One region of the Streptomyces sp. NPDC054770 genome, then DNA from elsewhere that is predicted to be linked to it. Evidence: riboswitches for the same ligand, from Rfam matches in the RefSeq annotation. Region 1 holds a riboswitch; each other region holds the start of a gene.
The links. A riboswitch is a leader RNA that binds a small molecule or an ion and turns the genes downstream of it on or off. The one in region 1 is predicted to bind S-adenosylmethionine.

Region 1 (4,679 bases):
GGTCGACAGGGCCTCGCCCTCGACGTCCTCGGCGATGATCAGCAGCGGCTTGCCCGACTGCATGACCTTCTCCAGGAGCGGGAGCAGGTCCTTGACGGAGCCGATCTTCGAGTTGGCGATCAGGATGTACGGGTCGTCGAGGGACGCCTCCATACGCTCCATGTCGGTGGCGAAGTACGCCGAGATGTAGCCCTTGTCGAAGCGCATACCCTCGGTGAGCTCCAGCTCCAGACCGAAGGTCTGGGACTCCTCGACGGTGATGACGCCTTCCTTGCCGACCTTGTCCATGGCCTCGGCGATGAGCTCGCCGATCTGGGTGTCGGCGGCGGAGATGGAGGCCGTGGAGGCGATCTGCTCCTTGGTCTCGACGTCCTTCGCCTGCTCCAGGAGGGCACCGGAGACCGCCTCGACGGCCTTCTCGATACCGCGCTTGAGGGCCATCGGGTTGGCACCGGCGGCTACGTTGCGCAGGCCTTCCTTGACCAGGGCCTGGGCGAGCACGGTCGCGGTGGTCGTACCGTCACCGGCGACGTCGTCCGTCTTCTTGGCGACTTCCTTGACCAGCTCGGCGCCGATCTTCTCGTACGGGTCCTCCAGCTCGATCTCCTTGGCGATGGACACACCATCGTTGGTGATCGTGGGGGCGCCCCACTTCTTCTCAAGGACGACGTTGCGGCCCTTGGGGCCGAGGGTGACCTTGACGGCGTCGGCGAGCTGGTTCATACCGCGCTCAAGGCCGCGCCGCGCCTCCTCGTCGAACGCGATGATCTTGGCCATGTGAAGTGGTCCCTCCAGGACTGGGGGTGAGTCTTCAGGACCGCGCCCGCGCCCGCGACGGACGGCTCGCCGACCCGTGGGTTCCTTGCCCCACCCGGCCTGCGGGCCTCACCGACCCGGTCCTTCGTTGTCACTCTCACCTTCAGAGTGCTAACGCCAATGATTAGCACTCGCCCTAGGCGAGTGCAAGCGGCTCTCGAGGACTGGGGCCGAAGAGAGGGGCGGAGAGACGGGCGAAGAGGTGAATGAAGAGGGGCCGAAGAGGTGGCGAAGAGGTGCTCGGACATGCCGAAGGGCCCGTACCCCGGGAGGCACGAGCCCTTCGAAGAAGTACAGAAGAACGTCGCTGTCAGTCGGCGCGTGCTTCAGCCGGTCGCCAGCCGGACCATGTCCGCCTGCGGCCCCTTCTGGCCCTGCGAGATCTCGAAATCGACTCGCTGACCCTCCTCCAGGGTGCGGTACCCGTCCATCTGGATCGCGCTGTAGTGGACGAAAACATCCGCACCACCGTCGACCGCGATGAAGCCGTACCCCTTCTCCGCGTTGAACCACTTGACGGTGCCCTGAGCCATGCCTAACTCCCCTATTACTGGCCCTTGCACAGATCCACACTTCGCGGATCCGGGTCAGACCTCACCCCCCAATGGTTGGGGGCGTGCGCCGGAACGCGTCGACCGCGGCTGAATGTATCTGTCCAACTGCCCTCTGCAACAGGTCAATCGGACGAGAATTCTGGACGGGCGCGGTCCGGAATGTAGCGAGAATTCGGCCGAATTCAGGGCAAGTCGGGCTCTATAAAGGCCACAAAAGCCGCATTCAACCCGTGCACTTTGGCTACTTCTTGTCGGGCCTGCGGTATGAATTCGGGGCTTCCGACCTGGAGATCGGGACCGCGTTCCCCAACTCTACCGCGCTCAACCCCACAGAATTGCCCCCTCCACTTCTCTCACGGAGGGGGCAATCGGATGAACACTCGGTGATCGGCGTTACCGAAGGTAATGTTCGGTCATTCGATCAGCCTGTCATGCAGGTCAGCGGGTCGGCGGGTCAGCCGCCGGCGACGGCCGGGATGATGGAGACGCCGGCCCCGTCCGGGGTGACGGTCTCCAGGCCCTGCTCGAACCGCACGTCGTCGTCATTGACGTACACATTGACGAACCGGCGCAGCTTGCCCTGGTCGTCCAGGACGCGCGCGGAGATCCCGGTGTGCTTCTTCTCCAGGTCGGAGATGACCTCGCCGAGGGTGGCGCCTTCGGCGGTGACTTCGGCCTGGCCGCCGGTGTAGGTGCGCAGGATGGTGGGGATGCGAACGGTGACGCTCACGTTTTTACCTCCGGTCTGGGCAACGCCCTATTTCTCGGGGGACTCAGGCGAGCCCGGCTTCGCGGAAAGACTCCAGATTCGGGCGAATGGTCGCGGTGAGCCCGGTACCCGCGACGGCGTCCAGCGTCTTCAGTCCATCACCGGTGTTGAGTACAACGACCGTCTTCGCCGGATCAATCAACCCATTCTCAATGAGCTTCTTGGTGACTCCAACCGTCACCCCGCCGGCGGTTTCCGCGAAGATTCCCTCGGTCCGCGCGAGCAGCTTGATCGCGTCGACGACCTGCTCGTCGTTCACGTCCTCCACCGCGCCGCCGGTGCGCCGCGCGATGTCGAGGACGTACGGCCCGTCGGCCGGGTTGCCGATGGCGAGCGACTTGGCGATGGTGTTCGGCTTCTGCGGGCGGACCACGTCGTGGCCCTCCTTGTAGGCCACCGACACCGGCGAGCACCCCTCGGCCTGGGCACCGAAGATCTTGTACGGCTTGTCCTCGACAAGACCGAGCTTGATCAGCTCCTGCAGACCCTTGTCGATCTTCGTGAGCTGCGAGCCGGAGGCGATCGGGATCACCAGCTGGTCCGGGATCTGCCAGCCGAGCTGCTCGCAGATCTCGTACGCCAGGGTCTTGGAGCCCTCCGCGTAGTACGGCCGCAGGTTGACGTTGACGAAGCCCCAGCCCTCGCCGGCCGGGTCGCCGATCAGCTCGGAGCAGAAACGGTTCACGTCGTCGTAGTTGCCCTCGATGCCGACGAGCTCGCCGCCGTAGACCGCGGCCATGACGACCTTGCCCTGCTCCAGGTCGTGCGGGATGAACACGCAGGAGCGGAAGCCGGCCCGGGCGGCGGCGGCACCGACCGCGCCGGCCAGGTTGCCGGTGGAGGAGCAGGAGAGGGTGGTGAAGTCGAAGGCACGGGCGGCCTCGATGGCCTGGGCGACGACGCGATCCTTGAAGGAGTGCGTCGGGTTGCCGGAGTCGTCCTTCACGAAGAGCTTGCCGGCGTCGACGCCCAGCTCGCGCGCGAGGTTGTCGGCCTGGACGAGCTTGGTCCAGCCGGGGTTGATGTTCGGCTTGGTCGCCACGTCCGCGGGGACGGGCAGCAGCGGCGCGTAGCGCCAGATGTTCGCGGGACCCGCTTCGATCCGCTTGCGGAGCTCCTCGGTGTCGTAGGCCGAGAAGTCGTACGCGATCTCCAGCGGGCCGAAACACTCCTCGCAGGCGAACACCGGGCCGAGCGGCACCCGGTGACCGCACTCGCGGCAGCTCAGAGCGGTGGCGGGACCGAGGTCGACGGTGGATTCCGTGGTGCTTGCAACAGTCTGCACAGCCATGTGAGGCGAGGCCCTTTCTCCTCATCTTCCTCACGACGCATCTCGCCGTGAGACGGATTTGGCACCTTCCCTAGCCGGGAGCCTCGCGAGCGATCGACACTGATCGGCGATCTACGAGTAACCGACTGGAGGGTTGCCGGGGCTTCAACGGGCCGTTTCCCTCTGCCCCTCTGGATGAGCTGTATGCGGTTGTCAACGCCGGGTGACCCCAGGACATGCGATGGTCATCGGCGTTGTTCAAGACTGTAACCGAAGGCCAGGACAGTTGAGTGAGTCGTCCGAACCGCGAGATGGATCACACCTCGTCGTGTGACCGTGACAGTGAGGAGCCGCTGACCGTGCTGGAAGAAGTCGAGCGCTGGCTGGCCACCCGCTCCTGGTCCGTGACCGACCGTCCCCTGCACAAGGTGATGGCAGCCAAACGGTCCTCCGGGCAGACGGTCAGCGTCGTGCTGCCCGCGCTCAACGAGGAGGAGACCGTCGGCGACATCGTCGCGATCATCCGCCATGACCTCATGCAGCAGGTGCCGCTCGTCGACGAGATCGTGGTCGTCGACTCCGGCTCCACCGACCGCACCGCGGCCGTCGCCGCGGCGGCCAGCGCCCGCGTCGTGCACCGTGACGCGATCCTGCCCCGCATTCCCGCCGTCCCCGGCAAGGGCGAGGTCCTGTGGCGCTCGCTCCTGGTCACCTCCGGGGACATCGTCTGCTTCATCGACGCCGACCTGCGCGACTTCTCCTCCGACTTCGTCACCGGCATCGTCGGCCCGCTCCTCACCGATCCGGACGTGGACCTGGTCAAGGCGATGTACGACCGCCCGCTCGGCGGCGCCGCCGGACAGGGCGGCCGGGTCACCGAACTGATGGCCCGCCCGCTGCTGAACATGCACTGGCCGCAGCTGGCCGGTTTCGTCCAGCCGCTCGGCGGCGAGTACGCGGCCCGCCGCACCCTGCTCGAACAGCTTCCCTTCCCGGTCGGCTACGGCGTGGAGCTGGGCATGCTGGTCGACGCCCTGCACCTGGTGGGGCTCGACGCGCTGGCGCAGGTCGACGTGGGGGTCCGCAAACACCGCCACCAGGACGGCCAGGCCCTCGGCCGGATGTCCGCCGCGATCTACCGCACGGCCCAGCTGCGGCTGGCCCGCGGCCATCTGATCCGCCCCGCCCTCACCCAGTTCGAACGCGGCGAGGACGGCTTCGAGCCGCGCACGTACTCCGTGGACACGGAGGAACGGCCGCCGATGGCGGA
Region 2 (4,679 bases), on a different contig from region 1:
CGGCCCAGCAGGGTGTCGGAGTAGAGGCTGTCCAGCAGCCGCTGGCAGTCGGCGGCGTCGGACTTGGCGCTGAGGAACTCGGCGACGTCGACCTTGCCGACCAGCATCTGGTTGCGCCAGGTGGCGGCGTCGTTGGCCAGTTGCCAGTCGTCCTCGATGTCGGCCGGTGTGATCAGCGCGGCCTGGGCCCCGGCACCGGTGAGGGTAGGGGTGCGCGACGGGGACGGGGAGCGTTCGGCGGCGGGGGAGACGGGCGCGGCCTCGGGGGAGCCGCTGCCGTCCGTGCATGCCGCCGTGGCGAACAGGGTCCCCGCGGCCAGGGCCGTGGCGATAACACGCGCGGGTCGGGACGGACGGGTCATCGCGACTGCCTCCTCGGGAACGCGGTACGTCCCTCCACGCCACCACCGGCCACCGGCGCCGACCACCCGCGCGTGCCATTCGGGTGAGCGTCAGGATCCGGTCGCCGTGATCCGCACCCGCCGGCTGCCGCAGCGCGGGCACACCGCGTCCGTGAGCGGCGACGGTACGGCCCGGCCGGCCTCGTCGACGTACTCCAGGGTGCTCTGCAGGTCCGGATCGGCGACCGGGTCGGTGAAGAACACCGCCTGGAAGGTGGCCTCCCAGCCGTGCCCGCACCGCCCGCAGCGGAACGCGAAGGTCTCGGGCACCGCGCCGGGCACGGGCCCGGGACCCGGGGGCTCGGTCATCGGCTCCGGCTCCTGTCACTCGGCCCCCCGTCCCCCAGGGCACCGCCCCTTCCGTCCGGCGGCAAGTCGGGGCCTGGGCGTGGCTGGGGCCGGGCCGGGCCGGGGCCGGGCGTCCCAGGCGTGGACGCCCTCTTGACGCCGGGCGGAGGCGGATCGACACTCCAGAAGAGAATCCTAGTGAAAAGGTAGGGAAAGATGGGTCGCCTGCGCACGCTCACCGGCAGACAGCGCCGCGAGAGCCCCGCGCCCTGGGCCGGCCCCCTGCTCACCTCCCGCCGCCACCTCGACCTGCTGCGGATGTGCGGCGCCACCGGCCGCAGAGGCTGAGCGCCCATCCGTCAGGACTCACCAGAGCTCGCCGAGCACCCACCGACGAACGCTTCCGCCGCGCGTACGTCCGCGCGCCCGCCCGCCCCCGGGGAGACGCATGTCCATCACTCCACTCGCCGCCGTGCCGTCCGTCCGCACCGCCCCCGCCTTCCGTGGCCGCATCGGCCGGGACGCGCGCAGCGGTCACTACGCCGTGCCGCGCCGCTACCGGCTGCACCTGTCCACCGCGTGTCCGGACGGCCTCCGGATCGCCGTCGGCCACAGCCTGCTGGCCCTGGACGACTGTTGTCCGGTCACCTTCCTCCCCGCCGTCCCGGACTGTCCCGACGGCAGCCACCCGGCACTGCGCCCGCTGTACGAGGCCAGCGCCCACCACTACTCGGGACCGGCCCTCGCGCCGGTCTTCAGCGACGACTGGTCCGGCCGTATCGTCAGCACCCACAGCCGGGACATCCTGCGCGACCTGGACCGGCACTTCGGGGACGGCGTCGCCCGGCTCTACCCGTGCGGCGCCGAGGCCGAGATCGAGGCCGTCGAGCGGCTGTGCGCCGAGGACATCGAGCAGGCCGCCCAGCGGGCCGGCCGCGAGGGCGGCGACCCAAAGGCGCTGGCGGTGCTGCTCGCCGCCCTGGCCGACCTGGAACGCCGGCTGACCGGGGTGGAGTTCCTGGTCGGCGGTCAACTCACCGCCGCGGACATCGAGTTGTGGGTGACCCTGGTGCAACTCGACACCGTGCACCGCAACCACCTGGACGCCACCGCCGTGCACGCCATCGCCGGCCACCCGGTGCTGTGGGCCTACGCCCGGCGGCTGGCGGCCCACCCGGCCTTCGGTGCCCACCTCGACCTCGACGGCATCGCCCGCCGTCACCACGGCCGTTGCCAGGGCCTGGAAGCCGCCGGCGCGGCCGTCCAGATCCTGGACTGGGCGGGCCACGCAGCGGACGCTCCCGGCGTTCCGCGCAGGTGAGAGCGGCCCGAACCGTCCCGCCAGTCGGACAGGCGTTGACATTCGTTCGGGCAACTGCGTTACTTACGGACCAGAACGGTCAAGAGCGTCAGCGTCAAGCCCTGGCTTGCTGACCGGCAACCCTCGCATCGCGGTGGGGTGCCCCAGGTGACGACCGGACCGACGACGTTTCGGCAAGCGACGATTCGGTAAGCGCGAGGCCCCCGGGGCCGGCTCGACAGTGACAGGTGACGGACATGTACGCAGCTTCCAGGACGGCCCAGCGCCGCGCCGTGGGCTGCGTACGCCCGTACCCGAGCCCGCTCGTCGCCGACCGCGCCGTCGATCTGCTCCGTGTCAACAGCGCCCTGTGTAGCGCGTGTACCGCACCGGGCTGTGCCCGCTGTCGGGTCTGACCAGGCCTTTCCGCCGATCTCCCGCAGCTTCGCACCCCAGCGTCCCCGTCGAAACACCGGCCGCCCGGTGTGCCGCCGTCCGCCCAGCCCCGTGTCCCGCGCGCCCCCGCGCACCGTGCCGTGCCCGAACACGGTACGGTGCGCGGCCCCCGCCGTGGGACACGTGGGTGTCCGACTCCGCCGGAGCCCGCCATGAGTGAACCCCCAGGCGCCACGATCGCCCCCGAGGCACCCCCCGCCGCCGACGAACCGTCAAGACCCCTCGCCGCACAGCGAGTTCTGCCACTGCGCAGGCCGGGACGGTGGATCGCCACCGCCGTCGTCCTGGTCCTGGCCGTCCAGTTCGTGCACGGACTGGTGTCCAACCCCTTCTACCAGTGGGACCGCTTCGGCTACTGGTTCCTGCGGCCGACCATCCTCGACGGGCTGGTCATCACCCTCGAAGTCGCCGCCTACAGCGCGGTGTTGGGCCTCCTCGGCGGCATCCTGCTCGCCCTGGCCCGGCTCTCCAAGAGCCCGGTGCTGCGCGCGGTCAGCTGGACCTACGTATGGGCGCTGCGCTCCATCCCGCTCATCGTGGTCTTGCTGTTCCTCTACAACTTCAGCGCCCTGTACAAGACGTTGAGCATCGGCGTCCCCTTCGGACCGGCCTTCTTCTCCTTCGACGAGTCGAAGCTCGCCACCGACATGGTGGTCGCCGTCATCGGCCTCAGCCTCAACGAGGCCGCCTACGCGGCCGAGGTGGTCCGCGGCGGCATCCTCTCCGTGGACCAGGGCCAGCACGAGGCGGCCGCCGCGCTCGGCCTGCCCAAGGGCTACCAGTTCCGCCGGATCGTGTTCCCGCAGGCGCTGCGGTCGATCACCCCGAACTACGTCAACCAGCTCATCGGCCTGATCAAGAGCACCTCGCTGGTCTTCTACGTCTCGCTGCTCGACCTCTTCGGCACCGCGCAGACCATGGGCTCCACCTACCCGGGCGACATCGTGCCGCTGCTCCTGGTGGTCACCGTCTGGTACCTGATCCTGACCAGCGTCGTCTCCGTGATCCAGTTCTACGTCGAGCGGTACTACGCCCGCGGCGCCACCCGCACGCTGCCGCCGACGCCCCTCCAGAAGCTGCGCACCGGCCTCACCGACCTGCGCGCCCGCATCCGCCGGGAGACCGCCGTATGAGCAGCACCGACACTCTGGAGACGGCCCCCGCCGCCCTGGAGATCCACGACGTCCACAAGTGGTACGGCGCCCACCGCGTCCTGGACGGCATCGACCTGACCATCCGTCCCGGCGAGGTCACCGTCATCCTGGGCCCGTCCGGCTCCGGCAAGTCCACCCTGCTGCGGGTCGTCAACCACCTGGAGAAGCCCGAGATCGGCCACGTCAGCGTCAACGGCGAGCCGATCGGCGTGAAGCGGCAGGGCGACCGGCTGAAGGAGCTGAGCGAGCGCGCCATCCTGGCCCAGCGCAGCCGGATCGGCTTCGTCTTCCAGAACTTCAACCTCTTCCCGCACCTGACCGTGCTGGACAACGTGGCCGCCGCCCCGGTCGCCACCGGAAAGCTCACCAAGCCCGAGGCCCAGGCCCTGGCCAAGGAACTCCTGGAACGGGTCGGCCTCGGCGAGCGCGTCGGCGCCTACCCCCGGCAGCTCTCCGGCGGCCAGCAGCAGCGCGTCGCCATCGCCCGCGCCCTCGCCCTGCGCCCCGGCGTGATCCTCTTCGACGAGCCCACCTCCGCCCTGGACCCCGAACTCGTCGGTGAGGTCCTCGCCGTCATCAAGGACCTGGCGACCAGCGGCACCACCCTCGTCATCGTCACCCACGAGATCGGCTTCGCCCGCGAGATCGCCGACCGGGTCGTCTTCATCGACGGCGGCAGGATCGTCGAGCAGGGCCCGCCCTCCGAGGTCCTCGACAAGCCGCAGCACGAGCGGACCAGGGACTTCCTCAGCAAGGTCCTCTGAACCGCCGCACCCCCGGACTTCCCCCCACGCAGAACCCCCACGCAGAACCCCCACGCCCAACCTCCGCACACCTCTTCCAGCGACAAGGAACGGCCATGCCCACCCACCTCACCCGACGCAGCCTGATCAGAGGCATCTCCGCGGCGACCGTCGTCGCCTCCCTCGCCGCCGGGCTCGCCGCCTGCGGGGGCGACAGCGACGCGGCCACCACATCCGGCAGCGCCGCCTCCGGCACGGTCACCGTGGGAGCACTCTCCAACGGCGCCGCCAAGGAGACGACGCTCAAGGTCTCCGAAGTGAAGTCGATCAGCGCCGA
Region 3 (4,679 bases), on a different contig from region 1:
CCACGAAGAACACGGGCGTGGCGTAGGTCAGGATCGCGAACAGGCGCAGGACCACGTCGGGCGCCCGGTCGCGGTAGGCGGCCGCCACCATGCCCAGCGGGACGCCGATGACCAGGGCCACCAGGAGTGCGTAGCAGGCGAGTTCGACGGTCGCGGCGCCGTATGTGCCGAGGACACGCGTCACCGGCTGGTTGTCGGTGACCGTACGGCCGAAGTCGCCGGTGGCCAGCGAGCGCAGGTAGTCCAGGTACTGGGTGAGCAACGGCCGGTCGTAGCCCGCCTGGTGGAGCTTGGCCTGGAGCTGGTCCGGGGTGAGCCGGTCGCCGAAGGCGGCGCTGATCGGGTCGCCGGTCAGCCGCATCAGGAAGAAGACCAGACTGACCAGGATCAGCACGGTGGGGATGATGAGGAGGAAGCGGACCACCAGGTATCGGGCGAACCCGTACCCGGCGGCGCCGTCGGCCGGGGTGGCGACGGCGCCGGGGGTCTCCTGCGTCAGAGTGCTCACTTTTTCGAGAGTCCCGCCCAGCGGAACTGGTACCTCGCGTCCAGCTCGGCCGGCACCCCGCTGACGTCGCTGCGGGTGACGATGGCGGTGGACCCCTGGAGCAGCGGCAGCAGCGGCACCTGCGCGGCGGCCCTGTCCTGCGCCTGCTTCAGGAGCCCGGTCCGCTTCGTGGCGTCCGTCTCGGTCTCCTCCTTCTTGATCAGCGCACGCACGGCGGGGTCGTCGTAGCCGTTGGCGACCCAGCTGTTGGCCGAGTAGAAGGGCGAGAGGTAGTTGTCGGCGTCGAGGTAGTCGGCGTACCAGCCGAGCTGGTACAGCGGGTAGAGGTGCTTGACGCGGTCCTTGCCGTACTGGGTCCACTCGGTCGACTGGAGGTTCACCTTGAACAGCCCGGTGGCCTCCAACTGGGTCTTGACCAGCGCGTACTCGTCGGCCGAGGAAGACCCGTAGTGGTCGCTGTTGTACTGCAGGTTGAGCGTCACCGGGGTGCTCACCTTCGCCGCCTTCAGCCGGGCCGCCGCGGCGGCCTTGTCGGGGCCGCCCTTCTTGTCGCCGTAGAGCGACTTGAAGGAGGGGGTGGCGCCGGTCAGGCCGTCCGGGACGGAGCTGTAGAGCGGCTGGTAGGTGTTCTTGTAGACCTGCTGGGCGAGTTGGGACCGGTCGACGGAGTCCGCGACCGCCTGCCGGACGGCGAGGGCCTTCTTCGCGTCGGCGTTCTTCGTCCTGGTGCCGTAGGGCTGGGTGGCGAGGTCGAAGACGATGTAGCGGATGCCGTTGCCGGAGCCGGTGTGGACCTTGACGTCCTTCTGCTTGCCGAGGTCGTCCAGGTCGGCGGTGGTGAGCGTGCGGTAGACGGCGTCGATGGTGCCCTGCTGGACGTCGAGCTTCAGATTGCTTGCGTCCGTGTAGTACTTCAGCTGGATGTTCTCGGTCTTCGGCGCGCCCAGCTGCCCCTTGTACTCCGCGTTGGCGGTGAAGGACACCAGTGAGTTCTTGTCGTAGCTCTTGATGCCGTACGGCCCGTTCCACGGCTTGGCCGCGACGATCGCCTTGTCGTCGAGGATCTTGTCCGCGGGGAACACCTGCTCGTCCACGATGTAGCCGGCGGCCGTGGACAGCACCTGCGGGAACAGCGTGTCGTCGGCCGACTTGAGGGTGAAGACGACCGTGGTCGGGTCCGGGGCGGCGACCGAGGCGAGGTTGTACAGCAGCGACGACGGGCCGTTCTCGTCGGCGATCTTCAGGTCCCGGTCGAAGCTGAACTTGACGTCCGAGGAGGTCAGTTCATGCCCGTTGGCGAACTTCAGGCCCTTCTTCAGCGTGACCGTGTACTCCTTGGGCCCGGTCGGCCTGATCCCGGTGGCCAGGTCGGGGGAGACGTCCGCGGAGCCGTTCTGCTGGTTGAGCAGGGTCGCGTAGACCTCGCTCTCGATGGTGCCGGAGCCCGCGTCCCACGCCCCGGCCGGGTCGAGGCTGGCGACCTGGTCGGTGGTACCGACGGTGATCGCCGAGCCGGAGCTCGCGGTGCTTCCGTCCTTGCTGCTGGTGCAGGCGGTCAGCGCGACCAGGAACGCCGTGCCGAGGGATATCGCGCCGAGGCCGGGGCGAAGGGGTCTGGACGGCGTCGGACCGGTGTGGAATGCCATCAGGAGTCTCTACTTCCGCATCAGGGGTGCGTGAGGCAGCCGTGGCGCGAGGCTGCGCCATGGCGTGCGAGGGTCACGTGAGAAACAGGGGGGAGCGGGTCACACGGACGAGCGGCAGATGTGCCGACCCGGGGAGGGCGGGATCAGCCCTGACACAGACAGCTGGACACCAGCAGCAGGTCGACATGGAGCCGGGAACACAGCATCAGGGCCTTGGCCATGCCGTCCTCCCGGGTTCTGGCCCGCCTCGGGGCCGATGTGAGCGCACTTGCAGAAAGAAGAGATCCGCCGAGCCGTCACCTGGGGCACCCCGCTGCGTCGAGGGTTGCCGTCCGGCCAGCCAGGGCTTGATCACCGGAACTCGTAGCTCGCGCTCACCGTAGATCGGCTGTTCTCCCGGCGTCAACATGCCCAGGGGCACACGGAGGTGACTTTATGTCAGTGATGTTTCGTCCAGCGGGGGTCACGCGCCGCCTCTGCCTTCTCGACGGTGTTCTTCCGCCCCATTGTGTTGAGCCTTGCACCCCCTTACTGTTCGACTTTGCCCGAGTCTGTTTGGTGTTGATTGCTCAGTCGGTCTGGAGGCCGCGGTGCGGAGTGATCGGATCGGTTCAGAGGCTGCGAGACCCGGTGGCGGCCGGTGGTGGCGGCCCGTTCTCGCGGCGGCGGCGACCATCGCCCTGGCCGCGGGCGTGATCGCGCCGGCCGCGGCGCAGGACATCGGCACGCAGGCGTCCGCCGCCGCGGCCACCGCCGCCCCGCAGACGCACACGGTGAGTCTGGACGGCTACTCGTTCCTCGTCGACGGCAAACGCACCTACCTGTGGTCCGGCGAGTTCCACTACTTCCGGCTGCCGAGCCAGGACCTGTGGCGCGACATCTTCCAGAAGATGAAGGCCGCAGGATTCAACTCCACCTCGCTGTACTTCGACTGGGGATACCACTCGCCGAAACCCGGTGTGTACGACTTCACCGGGGTGCGGGACGTCGACAAGCTCCTCGACATGGCCCAGGAGGCCGGGCTCTACGTCATCGCCCGCCCGGCGCCGTACATCAACGCGGAGGTCGACAGCGGCGGCCTGCCCGGCTGGCTGACCACCAAGGCCGGCAACAACCGCAGCGACGACCCGCGGTTCCTGAAGTACGCGGACGAGTGGCTGACGCAGATCGATCGGATCATCGCCCGCCACCAACTGACCAACGGCACCGGGTCGGTCATCGCCTACCAGGTCGAGAACGAGTACTACAACGGCTCGGCCGCCGGCCGCTCCTACATGCAGCACCTGGAGGACAAGGCCCGCGCCGACGGCATCACGGTCCCGCTGACCGGCAACAACAACGGCACCTTCAACTCCGGCACCGGCGCCCTCGACGTCGACGGCCCGGACTCCTACCCGCAGGGCTTCAACTGCTCGAACCCCTCGAAGTGGAACGGCGTCCCCGACATCAGCTACGACCACCCGGCCGGAAAACCGCTGTACTCACCGGAGTTCCAGGGCGGCGCCTTCGATCCCTGGGGCGGACCGGGCTACGACAAGTGCGCCCAGCTGATCAACGACCAGTTCGCCGACGTCTTCTACAAACAGAACATCGCCGTCGGCACCACCGCGCAGAGCTTCTACATGACGTACGGCGGCACCAACTGGGGCTGGCTGGGCATGCCGGAGAACTACACGTCGTACGACTACGGGGCCGCGATCCGGGAGACCCGCCAGCTCGACCCGAAGTACTACGAGGACAAGCTGATCGGGTACTTCACCCAGTCCGTCGCCCCGCTGACCAAGACCGAGGCGATCAGGGCCACCCCGCCGGACGACTCCGCGGTCGTCGACACCGCCCGGATGAACCCCGACACCAGGACCCAGTTCCACGTCCTGCGGCACGGCAACTCCACGTCCACCGCGGTCGACAGGACACACATCGCCCTGGACTTCAACGCCCAGCCGGCCGCGGACACCACCTACACCTGGGACGACCCCGACTCCGCGCTGCAGTACACCGGTTCGTGGTCGCACGTGGCCAACACCAGCTATACCGGCGGCGACTACAAGCACACCGAGTCGTTCTCGAAAACGGCCGGTGACTCGCTCACCGTCCCCTTCGACGGCACCGCGATCCGCTGGATCGGCTCCAAGACGGGCAACCACGGCTACGCCGACGTCTACCTCGACGGCACCAAGGAAGCCACGGTCGACGACTCCGGCAGCGAGAACCAGGCGGTGCTCTTCCAGAAGACCGGCCTGACACCGGGCGCGCACACCCTGAAGATCGTCGTCGACGGGAACCACGGTTCGGCCTCGACGGACAACTACGTGGCCGTCGACGCCATCGACGTACCGACCGGCGACTCGGCCTCGGAGCCGACCTACCCGGTCGTGCCCCAGCAGCCCGGCACCGCGATCACCCTCGACGGCCGCGACTCGCACGTGATCGTCGCCAACTACCGGCTCGGTGACACCCAGTTGCAGTACTCGACGTCGGAGATCATGACCAGCGCGACGATCGGGAACCGGGACGTCGCCGTC
Region 4 (4,679 bases), on a different contig from region 1:
AGAGGATGTACGTGCCGCTGACCGCGACGGTCGGGTCGATCGGATGGTCCGCGGCGATGACCGCACCGCCTTCCAGCCCGCTGGAGACCAGCGTGACCGTCGCGTAGACCAGTCCGGTCGCGAAGGCCATCGAGCCGATCCATTCGCGGGCCGGGTCGGCCCGTTTGACCAGTTCACGGAAGGCCGTCACGAACACGACGACGAACGCCAGTCCGACGATCTGGAGCAGCAACCTGGTCAGGACGTTCGAGTCCGGCGGCGAACCGGAGTAGACGAAGTAGAGCGGTACGTCGACGATGAAGGCGGCCGCGGCGGTGATGGCGGCGAGGCCGGTCAGGCGCCTCGCGAGGGTCTCGTTCATGGGTGTGTCCCCCGGTTCCCGGTGTCGGATTCCTCGTCGGCCCGTTGCCGACTACCTGAATCCTGGCGTTCACGACGCTTCCCGTCGCTGGGCCTGGACACCGGACCCGGGGGTGGTCCTGCCGACACCCCCCCGCGGGTGGGTCAGCTCACCGCCGGGACACAGCGGCCGTCCTCCGTGCGGTACGACCACTTCGCGCCGTCGGTCACCAGTTCCCGCACCGCCGTCACGAAGCGCTCCACGTGCTCGTCCGGCGTGCCCGCGCCGAAGCTCACCCGGATGGCGTTCAGGGACTTCTCGCCCGGTGCCGCCTCCGGCGCCCCGCACTCGCCCTGGGTCTGCGGGTCGGAGCCCAGCAGGGTCCTGACCAGCGGGTGGGCACAGAAGAGGCCGTCGCGGACGCCGATGCCGTACTCGGCGGAGAGGGCGGCGGCGAAGTGGGAGCTGTTCCAGCCGTCGACCACGAAGCTGATCACTCCGACGCGCGGGGCGTCGTCGCCGAAGAGGGAGAGGACCCGGACCTCGGGAACCTCGGCCAGCCCGGCCCGCACCTTCTCGATCAGGTGCTGCTCGCGGGCGACCAGGGTGTCGAAGCCGGCCTCGGTGAGCGCCTTGCAGGCGGAGGCGATGGAGTAGGCGCCGATGACGTTCGGGGAGCCCGCCTCGTGCCGCGCCGCGCTCTCGTGCCACTCCACGGCCACTCCCCCGTCCTCCCGCCGGGTGACCTTGCGGCTGGCGCCGCCGCCCGCGAGGTAGGGCTCGGCGGCCTGCAGCCAGTCGGCGCGGCCGGCCAGGACGCCGGAGCCGAAGGGGGCGTAGAGCTTGTGGCCGGAGAAGGCGACCCAGTCGACGTCCAGGTCCCGGACGGACACGGGGTGGTGCGGGGCCAGCTGGGCGGCGTCCAGGACGATCCGGGCACCGTGCGCGTGCGCGGCGGCCGCCAGCTCCCGTACCGGCCACAGCTCGCCGGTGACGTTGGAGGCGCCGGTGACGCAGACCAGGGCCGGGCCGTAGGGGTCGCGGTCGGCGAGAGCACGCTCCAGGGTCTCGACGGCCTGCCGCGGGGTGCGGGGCGCGTTGAGGTAGGTGACCCGGGCGTCCTTCCAGGGGAGCAGGCTCGCGTGGTGCTCGGTCTCGAAGACGAAGACCTGGCAGTCGGCGGGGACGGCGGCGGCGAGCAGGTTGAGGGAGTCGGTGGTGGAGCGGGTGAAGATCAGCTGGTCGTCGGGGCGGCAGTCGAGGAACTCGGCGACGGTGTTCCGGGCGTTCTCGAAGAGGTCGGTCGACAGCTGGGAGAGGTAGCCGGCACCGCGGTGGACGCTGCCGTAGTAGGGCGCGTACGCCGCCACGTCGTCCCAGACCCGCTGGAGGGCGGGGGCGCTGGCCGCGTAGTCGAGGGCGGCGTAGGTGACCTCGCCGCCGGTGACGAGCGGGACGGTGACATCCCGGCCCAGAACGGGCAGTGGGGCACAAAGGGACTGGGCGGCGGCAGCGGTGGTGACAGACATGGCGAACTCCTGTGAGAGCTGAGCGAAATCGCCGGGCCGGACGGACGGTGCGTCGACGGCACGGGGAAAGGTGAAAGGGGTGTGCGGAGGCGGGGCTCGACGCCCTATCGCATTCGCTTGCTCACAGAGGACTCCCTCGACGACCAGGACCCCTGGGCTGTGCCTGCTCGAAGAAGCGTGAGGGGTCCGCGCTTGCCGTAGACCTCGCTGCCTACGACCTGGTCTTCACCCGGGGCACCCCGCCACGGACGGAGGGTTGCCGGACAGTCGGCCGGGGCCTCATGACTGTCACTCATGACCTGGGAAGAAACGTAAGTGAAGTGATCGCCGCCGCGCAACTCCTGTCCGGATGACGGAACACCGCCAGAAACCGACGCCGGCTCGGCACCGCCGGGAAGGCCGTGTGCGGTTGCGCGCCGTTGCGGCGGAAAATCACGACCGCCCAACGGAAGAGACCGGCAGAGGACGCGACGGAAAGAGGAAGCGGCGACGGCTCCCGCGCGAAGTGGGGCACCGCCGGGAAGGCCGGTGTTGTTGCTCGCCGTTGCGGCGGAGAAGAAGGTGATGCCGGTCCGAATTCATCGGCACCGACGCCGGACTCCTCTTTCCGCCGCAACGGCGATCGGCCACGACGGCGTAGTCCGGCGGTGCCGTACCGTGCCTGAGCCCGCCGACCGCGGCCCCTACCTGTTCGTCGCCGCCGCCCAGCGCTCCAGCGCCCGCTTGGCGGCGCCCGAGTCGATCGACTCCGCCGCCTTGGCCATGCCCGTCCGGAGCTGTTCGGCCAGGGTCCCCGTGCCGGGGTCAAGGGCCACCAGGGCCGCCGCCGAGTTCAGCAGGACCGCGTCCCGTACCGGGCCCGGCTCGCCGTCCAGGAGGCGGCGGGCGACCTCCGCGTTGTACGACGGGTCGCCGCCCCGCAGCGCCTCCACGGGGACCAGGTCGATGCCGGCGTCGCGGGGGTCGAAGGTCTCCTCCGTGACCTTGCCGTCGCGGACGATCCAGACGTGGGACGTGGCCGTCGTCGTGAGTTCGTCGAGGCCGTCGTCGCCGCGGAAGACCAGGGAGGAGTTGCCGCGTTCCGCGAAGACGCCCGCCACGACCGGGGCCATGCGCGGGTCCGCGACGCCCACGGCCTGGGCGCGCACCCGCGCGGGGTTGGTCAGCGGGCCGAGGATGTTGAAGACCGTGCGGATGCCCAGCTGGCCGCGCGCGGCGCCCGCGTAGCGCAGCGCCGGGTGGAACTTGATGGCGAAGCAGAAGGTGATGCCGGCCTCCTCGGCGACCTCGGCGACCCGCTGCGGGGTCAGGTCGAGGTTGACGCCGAGCTTCTCCAGGACGTCCGAGGCCCCGGACGCGGAGGAGGCCGCGCGGTTGCCGTGCTTGACGACCTTCGCCCCGGTGCCGGCCACCACCAGCGCCGACATCGTGGAGATGTTGACCGTCTTCGCGCCGTCCCCGCCGGTGCCGACGATGTCGACCGTGCGGCCCGGCACCTCGATGACGTTGGCGTGGTCGTACATCGTGCGGACGAGACCGTTGATCTCCTCGACCGTCTCGCCCTTCGCCCGCAGGGCGACGACGAAGCCCGCGATCTGGGCGTCGGTCGCCTGGCCGCGCATGATCTGGTCCATCGCCCAGGCGGTCGCGTCGGCGCTCTGGTCCTGGCCGTACAGCAGCGCGTTCAGTACCTCGGGCCAGGAACGGCCCGCCGCGATGTCGCCTCCAGCGGGGGTCACAGCGCTCATAAGGCCGCTCCTGATCGTCGTCATCGTCGTCGAATTCGCCGTACGCGAATTAACCGGTTTTCCCAGGGCCCACCCTATCCAGCTCCGGGCACCGCAAAGGGCCCCCGTCCGTACACCGGACGGGGGCCCTTCGGCTGTGGCGTGGCGACGCCTTCGATCAGTGGTGGCCGTGGCCGCTCGTGATCTCCTTGTACTCCTCGACGGTGGGCTTCGGGATCTGGTTGTCCTCGCCGTAGTAGGCGTTGCTCAGCTTGGCGCGGAGCTTCTCGGAGCCCTTGATCTTGCGCTCGACACCGTTCTCGTCGACCGCCGGGCCGACCTGGGCCGGCTCGTACTGGTGGTGCGCCGTGAGGGTGTGCAGCTGCTCCTGCGAGAGCGGCTCGTGGACCTCGATGAACTCACCGTGCGGCAGCCGCTTGATGATGCCGGTCTCGCGGCCGTGCAGCACCTTTTCGCGGTCGCGGCGCTGGAGGCCGAGGCAGATGCGCTTGGTCGCGATGAACGCGATCACGGGTCCGGCGAAGAAGAAGATCCGGACGAACCAGGTCACGTCGTTGATCGACAGGTGGAAGTGGGTGGCGATGAGGTCGTTGCCACCACCGATCAGGCCCACCATGTACACGGTCACCCAGGCGACACCGAACCCGGTACGGGTCGGGGCGTTGCGCGGGCGGTCCAGGATGTGGTGCTCGCTCTTGTCGCCGGTGACCCAGGACTCGATGAACGGGTAGAGCGCGATCGCGCCCAGCACGAGCCCGAACAGGACCAGTGGGATGAAGACGCCCAGGACCAGGGTGTGGCCCCAGAAGTTGATCTCCCAGCCGGGCATGTAGCGGATCAGACCCTCGGCGAAGCCCATGTACCAGTCGGGCTGGGCGCCGGTGGACACCTGGTCCGGACGGTAGGGGCCCATGGCCCAGATCGGGTTGATCTGGGTGGTCGCCGCGATGGCCGCGATGACACCGAAGACCAGGAAGAAGAAGCCTCCGGCCTTGGCCATGTAGACCGGCAGCAGCGGCATGCCGACGACGTTCTTCTCGGACTTTCCGGGACCCGCGAACT

Region 2: it holds a riboswitch for S-adenosylmethionine, as region 1 does, so the genes downstream of both, ACWGKQ_RS49035 (amino acid ABC transporter permease) here and thrC (threonine synthase) in region 1, are expected to answer to the same signal.
Region 3: it holds a riboswitch for S-adenosylmethionine, as region 1 does, so the genes downstream of both, ACWGKQ_RS29510 (ABC transporter substrate-binding protein) here and thrC (threonine synthase) in region 1, are expected to answer to the same signal.
Region 4: it holds a riboswitch for S-adenosylmethionine, as region 1 does, so the genes downstream of both, ACWGKQ_RS43720 (aminotransferase class V-fold PLP-dependent enzyme) here and thrC (threonine synthase) in region 1, are expected to answer to the same signal.

The regions. Positions count from the first base shown of each region.
Region 1 is NZ_JBSHBL010000005.1:119,102-123,780, forward strand. Features, by position in the region: gene groL (chaperonin GroEL) at 1-777, opposite strand, end outside; gene ACWGKQ_RS07150 (cold-shock protein) at 1,143-1,349, opposite strand; gene ACWGKQ_RS07155 (ubiquitin-like small modifier protein 1) at 1,825-2,100, opposite strand; gene thrC (threonine synthase) at 2,144-3,430, opposite strand; SAM riboswitch class I at 3,449-3,611, opposite strand; gene ACWGKQ_RS07165 (glucosyl-3-phosphoglycerate synthase) at 3,769-4,679, shown strand, end outside.
Region 2 is NZ_JBSHBL010000123.1:15,995-20,673, reverse strand. Features, by position in the region: gene ACWGKQ_RS49055 (hypothetical protein) at 1-362, opposite strand, end outside; gene ACWGKQ_RS49050 (hypothetical protein) at 453-710, opposite strand; gene ACWGKQ_RS49045 (hypothetical protein) at 906-1,037, shown strand; gene ACWGKQ_RS49040 (glutathione S-transferase C-terminal domain-containing protein) at 1,138-2,010, shown strand; SAM riboswitch class IV at 2,088-2,211, shown strand; gene ACWGKQ_RS49035 (amino acid ABC transporter permease) at 2,598-3,578, shown strand; gene ACWGKQ_RS49030 (amino acid ABC transporter ATP-binding protein) at 3,575-4,363, shown strand; gene ACWGKQ_RS49025 (transporter substrate-binding domain-containing protein) at 4,459-4,679, shown strand, end outside.
Region 3 is NZ_JBSHBL010000039.1:7,902-12,580, reverse strand. Features, by position in the region: gene ACWGKQ_RS29515 (ABC transporter permease) at 1-508, opposite strand, end outside; gene ACWGKQ_RS29510 (ABC transporter substrate-binding protein) at 505-2,154, opposite strand; SAM riboswitch class IV at 2,414-2,523, opposite strand; gene ACWGKQ_RS29505 (beta-galactosidase) at 2,745-4,679, shown strand, end outside.
Region 4 is NZ_JBSHBL010000087.1:13,710-18,388, reverse strand. Features, by position in the region: gene ACWGKQ_RS43725 (hypothetical protein) at 1-361, opposite strand, end outside; gene ACWGKQ_RS43720 (aminotransferase class V-fold PLP-dependent enzyme) at 505-1,869, opposite strand; SAM riboswitch class IV at 2,053-2,169, opposite strand; gene trpD (anthranilate phosphoribosyltransferase) at 2,553-3,617, opposite strand; gene qcrB (cytochrome bc1 complex cytochrome b subunit) at 3,775-4,679, opposite strand, start outside.